One region of the Arthrobacter sp. ISL-69 genome, then DNA from elsewhere that is predicted to be linked to it. Evidence: predicted binding sites of a transcription regulator. Region 1 holds the regulator's gene; the other holds the start of a gene.
The links. Region 1 encodes LexA, which represses DNA repair genes until DNA is damaged. Its sites were predicted from a motif close to TCGAACANNTGTTCGA; they were not measured.

Region 1 (9,441 bases):
GCAGGGAGTGAAGTTCGTCCTTGCCTATGCGGATGGGCGGATTGGACCAGATGGTGTCGAAGCGGAGGCCCGGATCAACGTCGGCCGGCAGGCTGGCCGTGACGTTGCCAAGCCCCAGCAGGCCGGCGTTTTCGTTGGTCAGTGCGACACAGCGCTCATTCACGTCCACGGCATGGACGTGTGCGTGAGGGGCCCTGAGGGCCATGGTCAGGGCGATCGGACCCCAGCCGCAGCCGATGTCCAGCAGGTTGCCCTGGGGAGACGGGGCCGGCACGTCAGCCAGCAGCACAGCGGTGCCCTTGTCGATCCCGTCGGGGCTGAAGATGCCACTGGAGGTCTGCAGCTTGCGGGTTTCACCGGCGAGCTCCACGGTTAGCGGCTTGCGGGTGAACGGCCCGGCGGGCTGGGCGCTGAAATAGTGTGCAGACTCCATAACTCGCCAGATTAGTTGTCCCGGGCGCGGATGGGAAACGCGGGGGAACGGGACAGGGAAACCGGTCTGCTAGTCTTGAATTCATGTTCTTGATCTTTGAGTAGCCGGCACGGGCCCTGGCCCGTCCCGCAGCGACGCAGGTAATCACCTTCCGCTCAGTGCGCTGTCCTGCCGTGATCCTCCGGCCGGACGTGCTGCCCGAACTACTTGGAGTCCAGCAATGCTGATCATCTGACCTGCCATCGGAATCCCGTCATCCGGACGGCGCGCGTGAACTTCCCCGTGGGAACACTGCTCCGTGCGACAGACTGTCCGCTGAACATTCCGGTGTCACCGACGCCACCGCATCCTGCGCAACGGCGCCTGCCAGGCAGGCCGCCTCGCCACCGCCCATACCGCCGCCCGCTGCGCCGCAGCCGCCGGCACCCCAGGAGCCCGAATGACCAATAGTCGTCAGCCCAGCGCGAATACCGCCCCGCAGACAAGTAATCAGCATTATTCTGAAGGTGTCGAATCTTCAAAGGAGAACATGACCAACCAGCCCAACACCGGATCAGATTCAGCCTCACAGGACATGAGTCCTGAGGAAATCCAGGCTGTCATCGACCGGATTCTGTCCAAGGATGTCCCTGCCCGCTCCGCCAAATCCGACCCGGAAGATCCGCAGGGAGTTTTGGGGTCGGCGCAGGCGATTTCCCGCCAGGACAGTGAACACAGCATCTTCGACGGGGACCAGCAGGACCTTGAAGAACGCCGGGCCCTGCGCCGTACGGCAGGCCTGTCCACCGAACTCGAGGACGTCACCGAGGTTGAATACCGGCAGCTGCGCCTTGAACGCGTGGTCCTGGCCGGTCTCTGGTCCGAGGGAACCTTGGCGGACGCCGAAAACTCACTGCGTGAACTTGCCGCGCTCGCGGAGACAGCAGGCTCGGAAGTGCTTGACGGCATCGTCCAGCGCCGCGCGAAGCCCGACCCCGGCACCTTCCTGGGTTCCGGCAAGGCCCTGGAACTCAAAGACATCGTGATGTCCACGGGTGCCGACACCGTGGTGGTGGATGCCGAGCTGGCACCCTCACAGCGGCGCGGACTTGAAGACATCGTGAAGGTCAAGGTCATCGACCGCACGGCCCTGATCCTGGACATCTTCGCCCAGCACGCCAAGAGCCGCGAAGGCAAGGCGCAGGTGGAGCTTGCGCAGCTCGAGTACCTGCTCCCGCGCCTGCGCGGCTGGGGCGAATCAATGTCCCGGCAGGCCGGTGGCCAGGTGGGCGGCGCGGGTGCCGGCATGGGGTCCCGTGGCCCCGGTGAAACCAAGATCGAACTGGACAGGCGGCGGATCCGCACCCGGATGGCCAAGCTGCGGCGTGAAATCGCCGCCATGAAGCCGGCGCGGGAAACCAAGCGGGCCAACCGCCGTCGTAATTCCGTCCCGTCCGTTGCCATCGCCGGGTACACGAACGCCGGAAAGTCCTCGCTCCTGAACCGGCTGACCGACGCCGGTGTCCTGGTGGAGAACGCCCTGTTCGCGACGCTGGATCCAACTGTCCGCAAGGCGGAAACGGCCGATGGCCTGGGCTACACCCTGGCCGACACTGTGGGCTTCGTCCGTTCCCTTCCCACGCAGCTGGTGGAAGCCTTCCGGTCCACCCTGGAGGAAGTGGCAGACGCGGACCTCATCCTGCACGTCGTGGATGTCTCGCACCCCGATCCGGAAGGCCAGATCGCCGCGGTCCGCGCCGTGTTCAGCGAAGTGGACGCGCGCAAGGTCCAGGAAATCATCGTGCTGAACAAGGCCGACGCCGCGGATCCGTTCGTGGTGGAACGCCTGAAGCAGCGCGAACCCCGCCACGTGGTGGTCTCCGCACGGACGGGGCAGGGCATTGCTGAACTGCTGAAAGCGATCAGCGAGGCCATCCCGCGGCCGAGCGTCAAGATGGAACTGCTGATTCCCTACAATCGCGGGGACCTGCTCAGCAAACTCCACGAAACGGACGCCGAAATCCTTCGCCTGGACCATGAGGAGGAGGGCACGCGTGCCCTCGTCATGGTGCGCGAGGGGCTTGCCTCTGAACTGGAATCCTTCATCAGCAATGTCTGATCCCGGGGCTGGAGAAACCAGCGGCTCTGCCGGCGAGCAGTTCGTCATCGAGCTGCTCGACCGGGCGGTTTCCGGCATGGGCGGACAGAGCCGCAGCGGCCAGCACGAGATGGCCCGGCAGGTGGCACGCGCTATTGACAGCGGCGACCACCTGCTGGTCCAGGCCGGAACGGGCACCGGAAAGTCCCTGGCCTACCTCATTCCGTTGATCGCCCATTCACTGGTCAGCGACAAACCCACGCTCGTCTCCACGGCCACCCTCGCCCTGCAGACCCAGATCGTGGGCAGGGACCTCCCCAGACTCCTGGAAACGATCACTCCCGCCCTTGAACGTCCCGTCAAGGTGGCACTCGTCAAGGGCAGGTCCAACTACGTCTGCCGGCACAAACTCGACGGCGGGTTCCCTTCCGAGGAGCCGTCCGAGGGACAGCTTTTCTCGCTGGGTGAGGACACCAGCGTCCCGCACTTTGCCGCTTCTTTGGGCGGCCCTGCGTCGCAGCTGGGTAAGGAAGTGGTCCGGCTCCGCGAGTGGGCGGAGAAGACGGCCTCGGGGGACCGTGACGAGCTGATGCCCGGTGTGACGGACCGTGCATGGCGGCAGGTGTCCGTGACGTCGATGGAATGCCTCGGAGCGCAGAAATGCCCCATGGCGGCCGAGTGCTTCAGCGAACTGGCCCGGCAGAACGCGGCCGAGGCCGACGTGGTGGTCACCAACCACGCCATGCTGGCCGTCAGTGCCTTCGAAGGCCTCGCCGTGCTGCCGGAGTACGACGTCGTGGTGGTTGACGAGGCCCACGAGCTGCAGGACAGGGTGACGGGAGCAGTCTCCGGCCAGCTGTCCGTGGCCATGGTCCACGCCGCCGCTTCGGGCGCCCGCAAAAACACCGGCATCACGGTTGATGCGCTCAACAACGCAGCCGCGAACCTTGAGGTGGCCATCGCCGGAGTTCCGAGCGGCCTGCTGCCCAACGGGCTCAACGACGAACAGCTCGACTGTGTGGACCAGCTGCGGGAAGCCTGCCGCGCGGCCCTTTCCGACTCCAAAGGGGACAGCGCCAACACGGCCGACGGCGGGCGGCAGCTTGCGCGGTCACGCCTGATGGTCATCCTCGAGCTTTGCGAACGCCTGATTGCCGCCCGGGAAAACCGCGAGGTGGTCTGGTTCTCGCGGGCCAGCACCTTTGACCCGCAGCAGGGCTACTCGCAGCCGGACGACGCCGCGCCGGCCCTGGTCAACATCGCCCCCCTGAGCGTGGCCGGGAAGCTGCGCGACGGGCTGTTCGCCGGCCACACAGTGGTCCTCACATCAGCCACGCTCGCGATCGGATCGGCCTTCGAACCGGCCGCGGGAGGGCTCGGGCTGGTGGGGCCCGGGGCGCCCAGCTGGACCGGTGTGGACGTCGGATCCCCGTTCGATTACCCCAAGCAGGGCATCCTGTATGTTGCCAGCCACCTGCCGAAGCCCGGACGCGGAACGTCGCCCGAAGCGCTGGACGAGCTCGAGAAACTGATCCGGGCCTCCGGCGGCGGGGCACTGTGCCTCTTCTCGTCGCGCCGGGCCGCGGAGGACGCTGCCGAGGCCATGCGGCCGCGCCTGGATGTCAGCATCCTCTGCCAGGGGGAATCAACCATGACCGCCCTGGTGCGCCAGTTCGCCGACGAACCGGACACGTGCCTTTTCGGCACCATGTCACTCTGGCAGGGGGTCGATGTTCCCGGCGGTTCGTGCAGGCTGGTGGTCATCGACCGGATCCCGTTCCCCAGGCCGGATGATCCCCTCATGACGGCGCGCTCCCGGGCGGTGGCCCAAGCGGGCGGCAACGGGTTTATGTCGGTGTCGGCCACGCATGCAGCCATCCGGCTTGCCCAGGGGGCAGGCCGCCTGATCCGTTCTACGGGCGACAAAGGCGTGGTGGCTGTCCTTGACTCCCGGCTGTCCACGGAACGCTACGGGGGCTTCCTCAGGGCTGCCCTGCCGCCGTTCTGGCCGACCACTGATCCTGCGATTGCGGTGGCGGCCCTGAGCCGGCTGGCTAAGGCCCCCGCGTAGTCCGGGCTGGCGGCTGACGCGGGGGAGCGGCGGCTACAGCGAGCGGAGAACCGAAACGACCTTGCCCATGATGTTGGCGTGATCGCCGAGGATGGGCTCGTATTGCGTGTTCTGCGGGAGCAGCCAGGTGTGGCCGTCGCGCTGGCGGAATGTCTTGACGGTGGCTTCATCATCGAGCAGGGCGGCCACAATGTCGCCGTTGACGGCATCACTCTGCCGGCGGACCACCACCCAGTCGCCGTCGCAGATGGCCGCGTCGATCATGGAGTCGCCGGACACCTTCAGCATAAAAAGCTCGCCGTGGCCGACGAGCTGCCGCGGCAGGGGCATGACGTCCTCGACCATCTGGTCTGCCAGGATGGGGCCGCCTGCCGCAATCCGGCCCACCAGGGGGACCATTGCCGTATCCGTCGCCGTGGCCAGTTCGGAAACGGACAAGCCGCCAATCGTGCGCAGCCGGGCAGGCTTCTCCACGCCGGAGATCTTGGCGGTTCCCTCGTCCAGGGTCAGCGGCATGAGCACTTCCATGGCGCGCGGACGCTTGGGGTCGCGCCGGAGGTAGCCCAGCTTCTCGAGCTGTGAGAGCTGGTGGGTGACGCTGGAGAGGCTGGCCAGGCCCACGGTGTCGCCGATTTCACGCATGGACGGCGGATAGCCGTTGTCGTTGACGGACCGCTGGATGGTTTCCAGAATCTTCTTCTGCCGCACCGTGAGGCCCTTGGGCTTCGCTGGTGACTGCTGGCTCCGCTGCGTAGCCCTGCCGCCGGTGGCTTGTGCTGCCATGTTCGCCAACGCCTTTCGTTCCACCCGGCCTCCGTGGCTGCAGCTGCCGGGAACTTCCGGCCTGAAAATGTCAGACCCTGCTGATCAACTGCAGAAGTGGTTGTTCTGTAGCTCAAACGTAGGTCAGCCGCACACGTTTTTCAAACATTTGTTCTAGTGAGTCTCGACAATGTTCGTTAATAAGTGCTAGAACAGAACCAGCAAAGTTCGAATATGTGTTCTAGTCGCAAACCCCATTCGGTTCTATGTTCGAAGAGTTCGATGTTCGAAGGCCGGGACGGGCGGATGGCATCTTTGGGAACATGCCGGGCGGCACAGTCAGGTCCAGGAGGGCTCAGTTCATGTCAGCAACAAGCGCTATTCAGGGTTCCGGTCAGCAGCGTTCGAAAGAGCAGCGTTCCACCAGCCGGGTAGACCACGGCTCCGGAATGCAGGTCTTTAACTGGGAGGACCGTCCTTCAGGGAAGGCCAGGTCCGCCCAGCCGCCGCTCCGCCTGACCCGCCGGGGCCGCATCGTCCTGGTGGGCCTCCCGCTGATTCTGCTGTCGGTGGTGCTCATTTCACTGGCCGGCTTCCTGAACTCACCGGCCAAGGCCGCGGATTCCGTGTCCGAGCTGTCGCTGACCCCAACAGTGTCTGTCACGGTGCAGCCGGGGGAGTCCCTCTGGGGAATTGCCGGGACCGTGGCGCCGGAGCGCGATCCCCGCGACGTGGTGGCGGACATCGTCCAGCTTAACAACCTTGACGGCGGCAAGGTCATGCCGGGCCAGCAGATCTTCGTCCCCTCTAAGTAGAACAGCGGCCCGGACGCCTCCGTGTCCGGGACGTGGCGGGACCTGCCGGGCCCGCCGGGACCTGCCGCCCTGCTGTTGCGGAATCCGGTCCCCGGCGTACCGGAGCGGGCCGGCAGGCGTCACAGTTTCAGTGGCCCGGCCACCCTCACTTAAACTGTTGAAGTGACTGACCAGCTAGAGCGACTGAACCGACTTCCCCTCCGGACCAACCTGCGGGGCCTCACCCCGTATGGAGCGCCGCAGCTGGACGTTCCCATCCTGCTCAACGTCAACGAGAACACCCATGGCGTTCCGGCGGATGTCCTCGCGGCCATTTCCGAGGCCGTGACGGCAGCTGCTGCGGGACTGAACCGGTACCCGGACCGTGAGTTCACCGAACTCCGTGAGCGCCTTGCAGAGTACCTCGGGCACGGCCTGGGAGCGGAGAACATCTGGGCCGCCAACGGGTCCAACGAAGTGCTTCAGCAGATTCTGCAGGCCTTCGGCGGGCCGGGCCGCACAGCCCTTGGCTTCCCGCCCACGTACTCCATGTACCCGCTCCTGGCGAGCGGAACGGACACGGAATACATCGTCGGCCAGCGGGCCGACGACTACGGCCTCAGCGCCGAATCGGCAGCCCGTCAGGTCAGGGAACTTCAGCCCAACATCGTTTTCCTGTGCTCGCCCAACAATCCCACCGGCACCGGCCTGGGACTGGATGTGGTCGAGGCCGTCTACGCCGCCGGCGAGGCCAGCCAGACGGTTGTGATCGTTGATGAGGCGTACCACGAGTTCGCCCACGACGGCACGCCCAGCGCGCTGACGCTCCTTCCCGGCCGTGAGCGCCTGATCGTGTCCCGCACCATGAGCAAGGCCTTTGCCCTCGCCGGAGCACGGCTCGGCTACATGGCCGCCGCCCCCGAAGTTACTGACGCCCTGCGCCTGGTGCGGCTGCCGTACCACCTGTCCGCCATCACCCAGGCCACGGCCCTGGCCGCGCTAACCCACCGTGAAGCCCTCATGGCCGACGTCGAGGACATCAAACTGCAGCGCGACCGGATCGTCACGGAGCTGACGCGAATGGGTCTCAAGCCCGCCGCGTCCGATTCCAACTACGTCTTCTTCGGCGGGCTGGAAAACCCGCACGAGGTCTGGCAGGGACTGCTGGACGCCGGGGTCCTGATCCGGGATGTGGGGATCCCCGGCCACCTGCGCGTCACGGCCGGAACTGAGACGGAAACCACAGCGTTCCTGGAAGCCCTCGAACTGATCCTGACCGGGCAGCCCAGCGTCCCGGCCTAAACTGGAATCAGACCCACGTCACCAGGGCTACCGGTTCTCCCAAGCCGGCTCCCAGACAACACTTCTCCTTCATCTAAAGGACACAACACATGAGCACCACCGGATCCATTGCTGCCGAGGCCCGGACCGCACGCATGGAGCGTGCCACGAGCGAATCGTCCGTGCTGGTCGAGATCAACCTTGACGGCACGGGCGTCTCGGACATCAGCACCTCGGTTCCGTTCTACGACCACATGCTGACTGCCCTGTGCAAGCACTCGCTCATCGACATGACCGTCAAGGCGACCGGTGACATCCACATCGACGTCCACCACACGGTGGAGGACGTTGCCATCACGTTTGGCGAGGTACTCCGCACCGCCCTGGGCAACAAGGCCGGGATCCGCCGGTTCGGCGAAGCAACGGTTCCCCTCGACGAAGCCCTAGCCCACGCCGTGGTTGACGTCTCCGGGCGACCCTACCTCGTGCACGGCGGCGAGCCCGCGGGCCAGGAATACCACCTGATCGGCGGACACTTCACGGGTTCCCTGACCCGCCACGTCTTCGAGGCCATCACCCTGCACGCTGGTATCTGCCTGCACATGAACGTCATCGCCGGCCGGGACCCGCACCACATCGTCGAGGCCCAGTTCAAGGCCTTCGCCCGTGCGCTGCGGGCGGCCGTGGAGCCGGATCCCCGCGTTGAAGGCATCCCCTCCACCAAGGGTGCACTGTGACCGGCCCGGTCCTCCAGGATGGGGCCATCCTGGATCCTGCCGGGAGCGCGAAGCCTGCGTCTCCGGAAGGAAAACCCACCGTCACCGTGCTGGATTACGGTTCCGGCAACGTCCGCTCGGCGGTCCGTGCCCTTGAGCGTGCAGGTGCCGAGGTCATCCTCAGTGCCAAGCCGGAGGATGTCCTGAATGCTGACGGACTGCTGGTCCCCGGCGTCGGAGCCTTCGAGACGGTCATGCGCGAACTGAAGGCCGTGGACGCCATCCGGATGATCGGCCGGCGCGTCGCCGGCGGCCGCCCGGTCCTTGGCATCTGCGTGGGCCTCCAGGTGCTGTTCGAAGCCGGAGTGGAGCACGGCACCGAAGCTGAAGGCATGGGGGAGTGGCCCGGAAAGGTGGAACTGCTGCCTGCCGAAGTGGTTCCCCACATGGGCTGGAACACGGTCACGGTGCCGGAAGGCTCCAAACTGTTCGACGGCGTCGAAAACGAGCGCTTCTACTTCGTGCACTCCTACGGCGTGCAGCACTGGGACTTCGATGTCATCCAGCCCCGCATGGCGGCGCCGCTCGTCACCTGGTCCGAGCACGGCGCCCCGTTCGTCGCCGCCGTGGAGAACGGGCCGTTGTGCGCCACCCAGTTCCACCCCGAAAAATCCGGCGACGCCGGTGCCCGGCTGCTCCGCAACTGGGTCAACGGCCTGCGCCGCGGCAATGGCCCCGCCGCGCAGACAGCCACGCCAAAAGCCGCTGCCGCAACCGGACCGGCCGCCTAGATGTGGTCGATTGTCCTGACGGGCCTCGCCGGCCTCCTGGTTGGCGGAGCTCTGTCCTTCCGGCAGCAGCGCAAGCCGCTCTGGACCCAGATCGTTTTCTACGTACTGGCCGGAATGGCCCTGCTGGCCGCCTACCTGCTTACCCTGCAGGCGAACTAGCCCGGCCTGCATCGCTCCACAAACGCAGCTTCACTACAACCTGAGGACCCGAAGATGACCACCGAAACGCCGCTGCCCGTACTCGAACTGCTGCCCGCCGTCGACGTCGTGAACGGCCAGGCGGTCCGCCTGGTCCAGGGCGAGGCCGGCAGCGAAACGAGCTACGGCACCCCGCTGGAAGCTGCGCTGAACTGGCAGGAACAGGGCGCCGAGTGGGTGCATCTGGTGGATCTGGATGCAGCCTTTGGCCGCGGCTCGAACGCCGAGCTGCTCCGCGAAGTCGTGGGCCGGTTGGATATCAAGGTGGAGCTGTCCGGTGGCCTGCGCGATGACGAGTCACTGGAGAAGGCCCTGAAC
Region 2 (9,441 bases), on a different contig from region 1:
GCCATGACGTGGGCAGTCGAGTGCCGGAGGACATTGAGGCCGTCCGGGGAATCGATGGTGACACCTTCGATGTCCGCTCCGTCGGGGAGCGGCTGGTCCAGGTCTTTCAGTTCGCCATTTACACGGGCAACAACGACGTCGCGGCGCTCAAAGAAGAGTTCCGCGCCGGTAGTCCCGGTAGTCACCTTGGTCTCTTCGCCGTCGACGATGAGGGTGATCTTCTGGGCATCTGACACGGGTGTCTCCTATTCAAAGTTAAGGCTTCGTAGCTTGTGGCGTACGGGGACCACAGCCAGCCTCGTCCATGCTATCGGTTGGGAGATGGGCCGACCAAAGCGGCACGTGCCGCTCACTGTCCTGAGGTGCAGGTCAGCTGCCGAGTCCGGTGATGGCCAGGTTGCGGCTGATTCCATCCAGCGGCCCCTGTAACTGCAGGTCCTGTTCCCTCTGGCCAGTGGATTGTTTTTCCGGGAACGGCAGCGTCTCGGTGCGGCTGAGGTCCCAGGCCATGGTGGCACTGATACTGATTCCGCGGGGTCCGGTCCGGCGGGTGTTGCCCCGGATAAGGAGCAGCCGGGTGCCGAACAGCAACGGGCCGGCCAGCTCCTGGGCTTCGTGGAAGAACACTGAGTCCACGCAGCCGGTGCCGTCATCGATACTGATGAACACCACGCGGCGGCCTCCCCGCATAGGCGGAGTCTGGGTGGCGATCCGGACACCGGCGACCAGCACTTCAGTGCCGTTCCGGAGCCCCAGGAGCTGATCCGCCGTGGTGACGCCCAGCCGGTCCAGCAGGGGCCGGTGGCTGGACATCAGGTGCTCACTGACATCCACCGCCATCAGGTCAAGTTCAGCCCTGACGTTCTCCACCATGGTGGGTGCGGGAAGTTCAGCTTTCAGGTTCCTGAGTTCAACATCACCCAGGGGCAGGGAAAGCTGGCCGTCTATGACCTCAACGCCCTTCTTGGAAGGACGGTTCTGGAGGGTCTGCAGGTGTTGGACGAGGTCAGCCCTGTTGGCTGCTCCCCCGGACTCCCGATGCAGTGAGTCGAATGCTCCCAGCTGGGCAAGCCGTTTGATGCTTGGCTTACTCAGCCGGGAGCGGGCACGAAGGTCGGCCAGCGAGTCATAGGGCTGCCCTGCCACGATCCTTTTGAGTTCAGCACCGGAAAGTCCGTAGATGCCGTTCAGGCTCAGCCGGATGCCCAGCTTCCCGCGGTCCTTCCCGGATTCCACAGTTTCCACGCGATATTCCGCCTGGCTTCTGTTGATGTCGAGGGGCAGGATGGGGATCCCCAGCCGCCGGGCTTCGGCCACAAGGAGCCTCTTGGGGTACATGCCCGGATCGTGTTCCCACAACCCGGCCAGGAAAGCCTCCGGGTGGTGGGCCTTCAGCCAGGCCGACTGATAGGTAGGCACGGCGAAGGCTGCCCCGTGTGCCTTGCAGAAGCCAAAGCTGCCAAAGGCCTTCAGCGTTCCCCAGACCTTGTCCACCACCTCGGGGGTGTAGCCCCTTGCCCGGGCTTCCTTGCGGAAGAATTCCTCCACCTTGGGTTCAATGAGCTCGTTCCCCAAGGCTCGGCGGAATTCATCAGCCCGGGCCAGCCCGCACTTTGTCATGACATCGAAGGTCTTCAGGATCTGTTCGTGGAAGACCGTCACGCCGTGGGTTTCCTGGAGCACGGGCTTGAGGTCCGGATGCGGATAGACCTCAGGCGCAAAACCGTGGCGGTGTTCCAGGAAGGGGCGCACCATGTCCGATTTCATGGGTCCGGGCCGGAACAGGGAAATGTCGATGATGAGGTCGTTGAATTCCCTGGGCGCCATCTTGCCGATCAGTTCCCGCTGCCCGGGTGATTCGATCTGGAAACAGCCCAGCGTGTGGGTGCTGCGGATCAGTTCATAGGTTGGTTCGTCATCCAGCGGCACGGCGTTGAGGTCGATGTGCCCGTCAGCGGCGATGTAGTCAGGACCCGTGCCCTCCGGCCCCACCGGATGGGCGCCGGCAGTCACCACCTCGGCCTTGGAGGGGTGCAGCCGGATGACCTCCCGGACGGCGAAGGCCATGGCGCTCTGCATCCGGACGCCAAGGACGTCCAGCTTGAGCATGCCCATCGGATCCATGTCGTGTTTGTCGAACTGGCTCATGGGCAGGCCCAGCCCGCTGGGCTGGACGGGTGTCCGGTCCAGCAGGGTGGCGTCGCCAAGGATCACGCCACAGGGATGCATGGAAATGTGCCTTGGCAGACGGTCGAGCCTCTCGGTCAGGTCCACGAGCAGGTCCAGCTGCTGGTTTTCTGCGAAATCGCGCTGCTCCACCCGGCCCGCAAATTCCTTCAGCTCCGGCTTCTCCACCAGGGCTTCACGGAATTTCCTGGCCGAGAAGCGCCACAGCTGCTTGGCGATTTCGCCGATGTCGCCGTCGTCCATGCCAAGCGCCAGCCCGGCGTCGCGGACGGCACCGCGAGCGCGGTACCCGTTCTGCATGCTCATGAGGGTGACCCGTTCCGCGCCGAAGCGGTCAAAGATCCTTCGGTAGACGTTGTGCCGCTCGGCACTTTCGACGTCGATGTCGATGTCCGGAAGGGTGGCTCTGTCACGGGAGAGGAACCGTTCGAAGATGAGATCGTGCTGCAGGGGGTTCACCTGGCTGATGTCGATCAGGTAGTTGACCAGGCTGGAGGCGCCGGATCCCCTGGCGGCCGCCCTGACCCCCATATCCAGGATCATGCGGGATACCTCAGCCACGGTGAGGAAGTAGGAGGCAAAGCCAAGGTTGGCGATAATCCGCAGTTCGTGGTCCAGCCGTGCCCGCATTTGCGCTTCAGCCCGACCCGATATCCCGGGGAATCGCCGGCCTATTCCCGCCTCGCAGCGTTGGGTCAGCTCAACCAGCGGGTCGCCGTCGATGCCGATGACAGCTGCCTCCGGAACAACGGGCTGTTTCCATCCCATGTCCGTGACGGGATCCATCCGGCAGCGGTCCGCGAGCGCCTCGGTTTGGCCGAGCAGCCTGGTGAGGTCGGTGGCCCCGTAGCCCGCGGAATGGATGATCTCCTTGCCGAGCTGGAGCATGTGGGCCGCCGATTTCAGCCAGCCCTGGCCGTTCGGCTGCAGCAGCGGCTCCGCGGTCAGCTCGGGCAGCGACTTCAGGGTGCGGGCTGAATCCAGGACATCCGCCGTCGCCGCCCCGTCCTCCGCGCAGTACCGCACGGCGTTGGTCAGCACAGCGGGTACGCCGTGCTCGGCAGCGAGCTTGAGCATGCGCACGGCATGGGCGGTGCTCAACGGCTCACCGGGGGCGCTGAGGTGTGACACCACTTCTGCGGCCACTGTGCCCTTGGGCATACTCTCCAGCCACTGCTTGAAAAGGGTGCGGGGACGGAGGTACCGGCGGCCGCCCATTGCCCTCCCGACGTCGGAATCCGGCCCGATCAGGACGGTCAGTACCGGCTCCAGTGTCTCCGGATGCAGGGTCCTGGAAGCGAGTTCGGCGCGGGTCACCGCAACGGGTACTGCTCCCCCGGCCTTGCCGGAGGTGCGGGCATGGGCATCCGAAATAAGCCGGCAGAGGGCGCGGTAGCCTGCGCCCTTGTTGTTTCCGTGGGCGAGCACGACGACGCGGCCCGCGAGCTGGGTGCGGAGGTCGCCGTCGTCGTCGAAGACCGCAAGGTCAACCCCGACGACGGGATCCAGTCCCGCCGCCATGCAGGCTTTGAGGTGTTTAACGGTGCCGTACAGTCCGTCCCTGTCGGTGCAGGCCAACGCCGTGGCGCCGTCTGCGGCGGCCGACTGCGCCAGCTCATCCGGCCAGGAGACGCCGTAGTGCGCGCTGAAGGCGGTGGACACGTGGAGATGGGTGAAGCTCATGCTGATTGCGGCCGGAGGGCATCGTGGATCCGCAGCAGCCTCCAGCGCCCGCTGCTGATGCTCCGCGTCAGGTCAAGGGTGAGGCTGGTTTCCGGGCCCGGCGCGGCCATGGCATCGGAAAGCCGGACCTGGACGCGCCAGATCTCGTGATCCACCAGACCCGGACCGGTACCAAGGGGCGCCCGGGTTTCCTCTACCCACCACTGACGCCGTTCATACCAGCGCACGGGTTCGGCGCAGACCGTGTATTGCCTTCCGGCCCAGGTGAGTTCCAGCGGCTGGCCGGCGGGCGTGCAGACGACATCGACACCCTCGCTGAACATGCCCATGGGCGCCTCCCGGAACACTCTTCCCGCCCCGCAACGGGTGACCGTATCGGGTGGCAGGAAGAGACTTGAAATGATTCGTTCGAATATATCTTCGAATAAATCAAGTCTACGCCGGGGCGGTGACAAAACCTAGATCAGGGGTGGACGGACGGGAGCGCAGGGGGAAGGATGGAGCCATGAGCTCCCATAACGCACTCCTGAAGCATGTATCCATCGCCGCCAAGGACTCAACCTTGGTGGCGACTTTTGCTATAGACGGGAATATCCCCGGATCGGGCGCCTACGTGGTGGGCCTAGTGGCCGCCACGCCGGATCATTCCCATCAGCGACGAATGGGAATCGAGTTCATGAACGGCGAAGCCGTGTCCTTCTATTGCTTCAGCCATGACGGCACCGAGGAGAATTTTGACCTCAGCGGCGTGGAACTTTCAGGCAGCACCATTACCGGGAATTTTCCCATGAGTACCGTCCTGGGGCTGGAGAAGGGTCACCTCATGACCGCTTTCAGCGAAGCCGACGGCAGGGACTTCCAGGCGAACGTGCCCGTGGAGGAATCCCTCTAGATTCGCCCGGACGTCAGCCCGGGATGGCGCCGCGAACAACGCCGCTAGCTGCTGGCGTTGTGCACTTTCATCTCAAGTTCAGTGAAGGCCGTGATCATGGCACGGTAGGTCTTCTCCACGATGTCCGGGTCGATGTCCTTCTTCTCCGCGGCGGCACGGACGTGCTCGATGACCTTCTCCACCCGGCCGGGGGCGCGGACCTCTGCGTCATCGCCCTTGAGGGTGCCGGAAATCCGGATCAGGCGTTCACGGCGCGCAATCAGGGTGACGATCTGCTCATCAACTTCATCGACGGCCACGCGGACAGCTGCGAGCTGCTCCCTGTCGGCCTGGGCGTCTTTGTCGTGTCCGTGATTTGTGGGCATGTGCATGACAGTATCTAAGAATGCAGCCTCGAGTCGACTTCATTTCACTTGGCGTCCGTAGTGTTGACGCCGCACGCAGGTTCTACGTCAACGGCCTGGGTTGGCCGGTGCACCGGGAAGTCCCCGGCGACGTGGTGTTCATCCAGGCAAACCACGGCCTCATTCTTTCCCTCTGGGATGCAGGCCAGATGCAGGCCGAGGCCTCCGTGGACAGCCCCGCCGGGATCCCCTGCATCACCCTGAGCCACAACGTTGGCAGCGCGGCGGACGTTGACCGGGTCATGGCCGAAGCCGAGGCCGCGGGGGCAACGGTGGTGGGCCGGCCGAAAACCCAGCCGTGGGGCGGCTACACCGGGTACTTCGCGGATCCGGACGGCTTCCGCTGGGAAATTGCCTTCAATCCCACGTGGTCGGTTGACGCCGGCGGCACAGTCACGGTTCTGAGGCGCGCCCAAAAAGTCTCTCGCCTAGAACAGGCCTTCCACCGGCTGGATGAGTTCCGCTGAATCATTCCTGACGTTCCCGACGGCGGTGCCAACGGCATCGATCGTCCACCCTTCGGCGACGTCGTGCGCCCCTGCCCTCACCAGGTCCACCAAACCGGCGGCGTCATCCGCCTGGGGGTCCAGCCATGCCTGCATGGTGGTGCGGTCCATGGGCAGCGGCACCCTGTCGTGCAGGGCAGTAAGCTCGGCGAGCATCCCGCCGGCATAGCCCTCGGGCGGCGAGTCGGTAGTCATGATGGAGGTGGACAACATCCAGCGGTGCGGGTCGCCCTCGGGCTTGGATGGATCCTTCCACCACTCATACAGCCCGGCGAACACCAGCGGCAGGCCGTCCTTCGGGTGCACGTAATAGGGCTGCTTGCTGCGCCCCTCACCCTTCCATTCGTAATAGCCGTCCGCCGGCACAGCGCAGCGTCTTGACCTCGTAGCCTTGCGGAAGGCCGGCTTCTCCAGGACGCTCTCGCTCCGCGCATTGATCATTTTCGAGCCGATGGAAGGATCCTTGGCCCAGGAGGGCACGAGTCCCCAGCGCGCCACGTGCAGCTGCCGGACCGGGCTGCCGTCCACCAGCCGCTCCAACAGGATGGGCACATCAGCGGTAGGGGCCACATTCCACGAGGGCGGAACCACCAGCTCCTCTTCCAATTCAGCGTCAAACTCAGCCAGCAGGTCCCCGACCGCCCTGGCCATCACGTAGCGTCCACACATGGCACCAGCATGCCACCGCCCGCAGTCGGTGTCACCCGGCGTCACCGGCCGTCATCGTGGGGAGGCAGGGAGGGCCTGCCGCCGCGGGAATACCGGCCACCGGGTTACGGTTGAGGGTAAAGACATCTGCTTTGATAACGACGAGCAACAACGAGCTTGAGGAGAACTCCGTGGATTTCACTCCCGAATCCGGCACCATCACCATGTTTTCGACCACCTGGTGCGGTTACTGCAACCGGCTGAAGAAGCAGCTGGACGCCCAGGGCATCGGTTACACCGAGATCAACATCGAAGAAGTTGAAGGCACCGCCGATCTCGTGGAGCAGCTCAACGGAGGCAACCGCACCGTCCCCACAGTCCTTTTCCCGGACGGCACCGCCGCCACCAACCCGTCGGCGGCCGAAGTCAAGAGCCGGCTCGCGGCCTAGGCCCCGTCCGGCGTAAAGCTGTTCAAAAAGCAAGGCCGGGCACCTGGGTGCCCGGCCTCTTGCATGTCCGCCAGTGCACTGGCAGTTAGCCGCGCAGGCTGGCGAAGTCCGCATACTCCAGCCGCGCGTACCCGGCATACGTGTCAATAACAGCCGCCTCGACTGCCGCTACGTCAAGTCCCGGGACGAGGTCGTCGACGGCGCCCGCAGTGGCCGGGTCCCAGTCCAGTCCAAGGGCGGCATAGCTGGCTTCCAGAACACGGCGGATCGGCCCGGAGTTTTCCACCACGATGACCGAGCTGAACAGCCACCCGCCGGACACAACGCGCTGGGCTGTGCCGATCAGTTTGACCCTGTGCTGCGGATCGGCCGGGTCCTGGCCGTGGACGCTGAACTCCCCCGGACAGTACTCGCCCGGGATTTCACCGACGGCGGCGTGGACTCCCGCACTCCGGAGGGCACCCGCCAGCATCTCCCCGAAGAAGGCGAAACGCCCTTTGGCGCCGGCGATGGCGTCGGCATGCGGTTCCACGTGATCGACGATCAGTGTTCCCTCGTGGTAAGCCGCCGCCCGGCCGCCGGCCTTCCGGACCAAGGGCTCAAAACCGAGCTCCCGGCAGGCCAGGGCCGCTGCCTCAAAGCCGGGGAGGTGCGCGTCCCGCTGGCCGAAGGCCACTGTGGGCGCCGGACGGTACAACCGCAGGGTCGGACCGGTCCTGCCGGTCTTGGCCATCCCCAGCAGTTCAATGCCGAATTCCAGATCCCGGGCCGCCCCCAGCGACTCCTCCTGCCGGACGATGGTCAGCGTGGCTGGTGCGCCGGCCGCGTGCTGCATCTTGCTAAGCTCCCTTATGGTCATTCTGCAATTCCTGGTCGTCGCCGCCGCGTTCGCCGCCATCGATGCCATCTGGCTCAAGACGATGAACCCGTTTTACCGCGGACAGATTGGTGAACTGCTGGCCGACCGGCCCAATCTAGGGTACGCGGTGGTGTTCTACGTGATCTACATTGCCGGCATTGTGTTTTTCGCCCTGCGTCCCGCGCTCGACGGCGGCAGCTGGCTCAGCGCGGTGGGCTACGGCGCCGCACTGGGCGCGTTCGCCTACGCCACGTACGACCTCACCAATGCCGCGACGCTGAAGACCTGGCCGCTGCAGCTCATTGTCGTGGACATCCTCTGGGGCGCAGCATTGACGGCCCTGGCCACGCTGGCCGGCTGGCTCGTCTTCCACGGGAACTGAGCGCCGCAGAACCACATTCCGTGGAGCTAGGTCCTGCGGATGGTCAGGATCTGTTCGGCCCGGCCAAAGGGTCCGCTGAGGTCGTGGAGCACCGTGGACGTCAGCCCGATGCCGTCTGCGCCGAAGGAGACCGCGTTGTCCAGGCCAAGCCAGTCGCCGGCGGGTTTCCGGTACATATGGATCTGCAGGTCCAGGTTGGGGAAGGCGTAGCTGTCCCTTCCCGGGGGGACGCGGGCCGCTATTCCGTTCGCGGTATCCACCAGCCCCATCAGCCGCGCCACGTCCCCGCTGTCCGCGGTATCCGTGAGCGGGTGTCCGGTGCGAAGCCAGACCTTCCCGGAGCCCGGACGGTGCCCGTCGGCAACGCGCATTTCCAGGGAACGGATGTAGCCTCCCGGCCAGACGCTGGCGCCGTCGTACGGTGAGCACTCGTCCGGCCCGGGAATTCGGGCGTCTTCGATTGCTGCGACGTCCGCTGTGTCGGACGTAATCATCCGCCAGGCCGTGGCGCGGATCGCCACGCGCCCGTCGGCAACGAGTTCCGCCTGCAGCAGTTCGATGGTGCGTCCGGGCCGGAGCATGGTGGTGACCACCTCGAATTCGCCGCCCGGGATCAGTCCCAGGATTTCGTAGCTCAGTCGCGCCATCCGGACATCGTCCCGCGGGTTGTGCCGCTCCAGGCAATCCGCCATGAGTCCTGAGGCCGGCGCCATGTGCTGTTCGTGCTCGTTCCAGGCACCCTGGGCGTGAATGGTCGAACGGAAACGCCCGTCTCCCAGTGACTCGTAGTAGAAGTCGCCCTCGGCAAGTTCCGGAAGTGCTGCAGTCAACGTCGACCCTTTCGCGCGGCTGGTGATGATCCCAGAACACACTATCGCCTGCAGCGGACCCCGGGCTTCGGGCTGCAGCCGCCCAAACGTCCTGGCGATGGTCTCACAGCTTCCTCTTATCCTGACCTCATGGCCGGTATAAGTCCGGAGCCTAGAAATAATGCATGACTCCTCTCAAGAACCAACATCGTAAAGGCGGCCGCGTACGCCGCGCCGTCGTCGCCGGGGCCGTTGCCCTCACCCTGTCGGCCGGCGGGGCCACTGCGTGGGCGCTGGACCGCTTTGTGGTCCAGCACGTGGAAATCTCGGACGTCTCCGCCTACCAGGCAAGCCAGAGCGGGACCACGGCGGGCACCACCAGTGATTCCACCAGCGAAACAAGCAGCACCGCAGTCGTCACCACGGACACTTCCTACGTCTCGGACAGCTCCGACATCAATATCTCCACGGTGACCGCCGGCAGCGGTGACAGCACCGTCACGTACTACGTTGCCGACGTCGTACTGGATGACGCCACCACGCTGCAGTCCGCATTCGCCAACAACAGCTTCGGCGAGAACATCACCGAGACCACCTCCGCGATCGCTGAGGATAACAACGC

Region 2: J7I79_RS17360 (DUF6504 family protein) is a predicted target of LexA. The motif match lies at 4,279-4,294, and genes of this name have one in related genera.

Annotation. Positions count from the first base shown of each region.
Region 1 is NZ_JAGGPO010000017.1:44,603-54,043, reverse strand. Features, by position in the region: gene J7I79_RS11360 (class I SAM-dependent methyltransferase) at 1-433, opposite strand, end outside; gene hflX (GTPase HflX) at 963-2,531, shown strand; gene J7I79_RS11350 (ATP-dependent DNA helicase) at 2,524-4,581, shown strand; gene lexA (transcriptional repressor LexA) at 4,615-5,364, opposite strand; gene J7I79_RS11340 (LysM peptidoglycan-binding domain-containing protein) at 5,793-6,158, shown strand; gene J7I79_RS11335 (histidinol-phosphate transaminase) at 6,321-7,439, shown strand; gene hisB (imidazoleglycerol-phosphate dehydratase HisB) at 7,529-8,155, shown strand; gene hisH (imidazole glycerol phosphate synthase subunit HisH) at 8,152-8,925, shown strand; gene J7I79_RS11320 (hypothetical protein) at 8,926-9,084, shown strand; gene priA (bifunctional 1-(5-phosphoribosyl)-5-((5-phosphoribosylamino)methylideneamino)imidazole-4-carboxamide isomerase/phosphoribosylanthranilate isomerase PriA) at 9,139-9,441, shown strand, end outside.
Region 2 is NZ_JAGGPO010000024.1:3,357-12,797, forward strand. Features, by position in the region: gene thrS (threonine--tRNA ligase) at 1-236, opposite strand, end outside; gene J7I79_RS17355 (DNA polymerase III subunit alpha) at 370-3,870, opposite strand; gene J7I79_RS17360 (DUF6504 family protein) at 3,867-4,199, opposite strand; gene J7I79_RS17365 (hypothetical protein) at 4,376-4,762, shown strand; gene J7I79_RS17370 (chorismate mutase) at 4,807-5,133, opposite strand; gene J7I79_RS17375 (VOC family protein) at 5,148-5,633, shown strand; gene J7I79_RS17380 (SOS response-associated peptidase) at 5,595-6,341, opposite strand; gene J7I79_RS17385 (mycoredoxin) at 6,512-6,769, shown strand; gene J7I79_RS17390 (lipoyl protein ligase domain-containing protein) at 6,855-7,604, opposite strand; gene J7I79_RS17395 (DUF2177 family protein) at 7,621-8,010, shown strand; gene J7I79_RS17400 (thioesterase family protein) at 8,037-8,840, opposite strand; gene J7I79_RS17405 (phosphodiester glycosidase family protein) at 9,005-9,441, shown strand, end outside.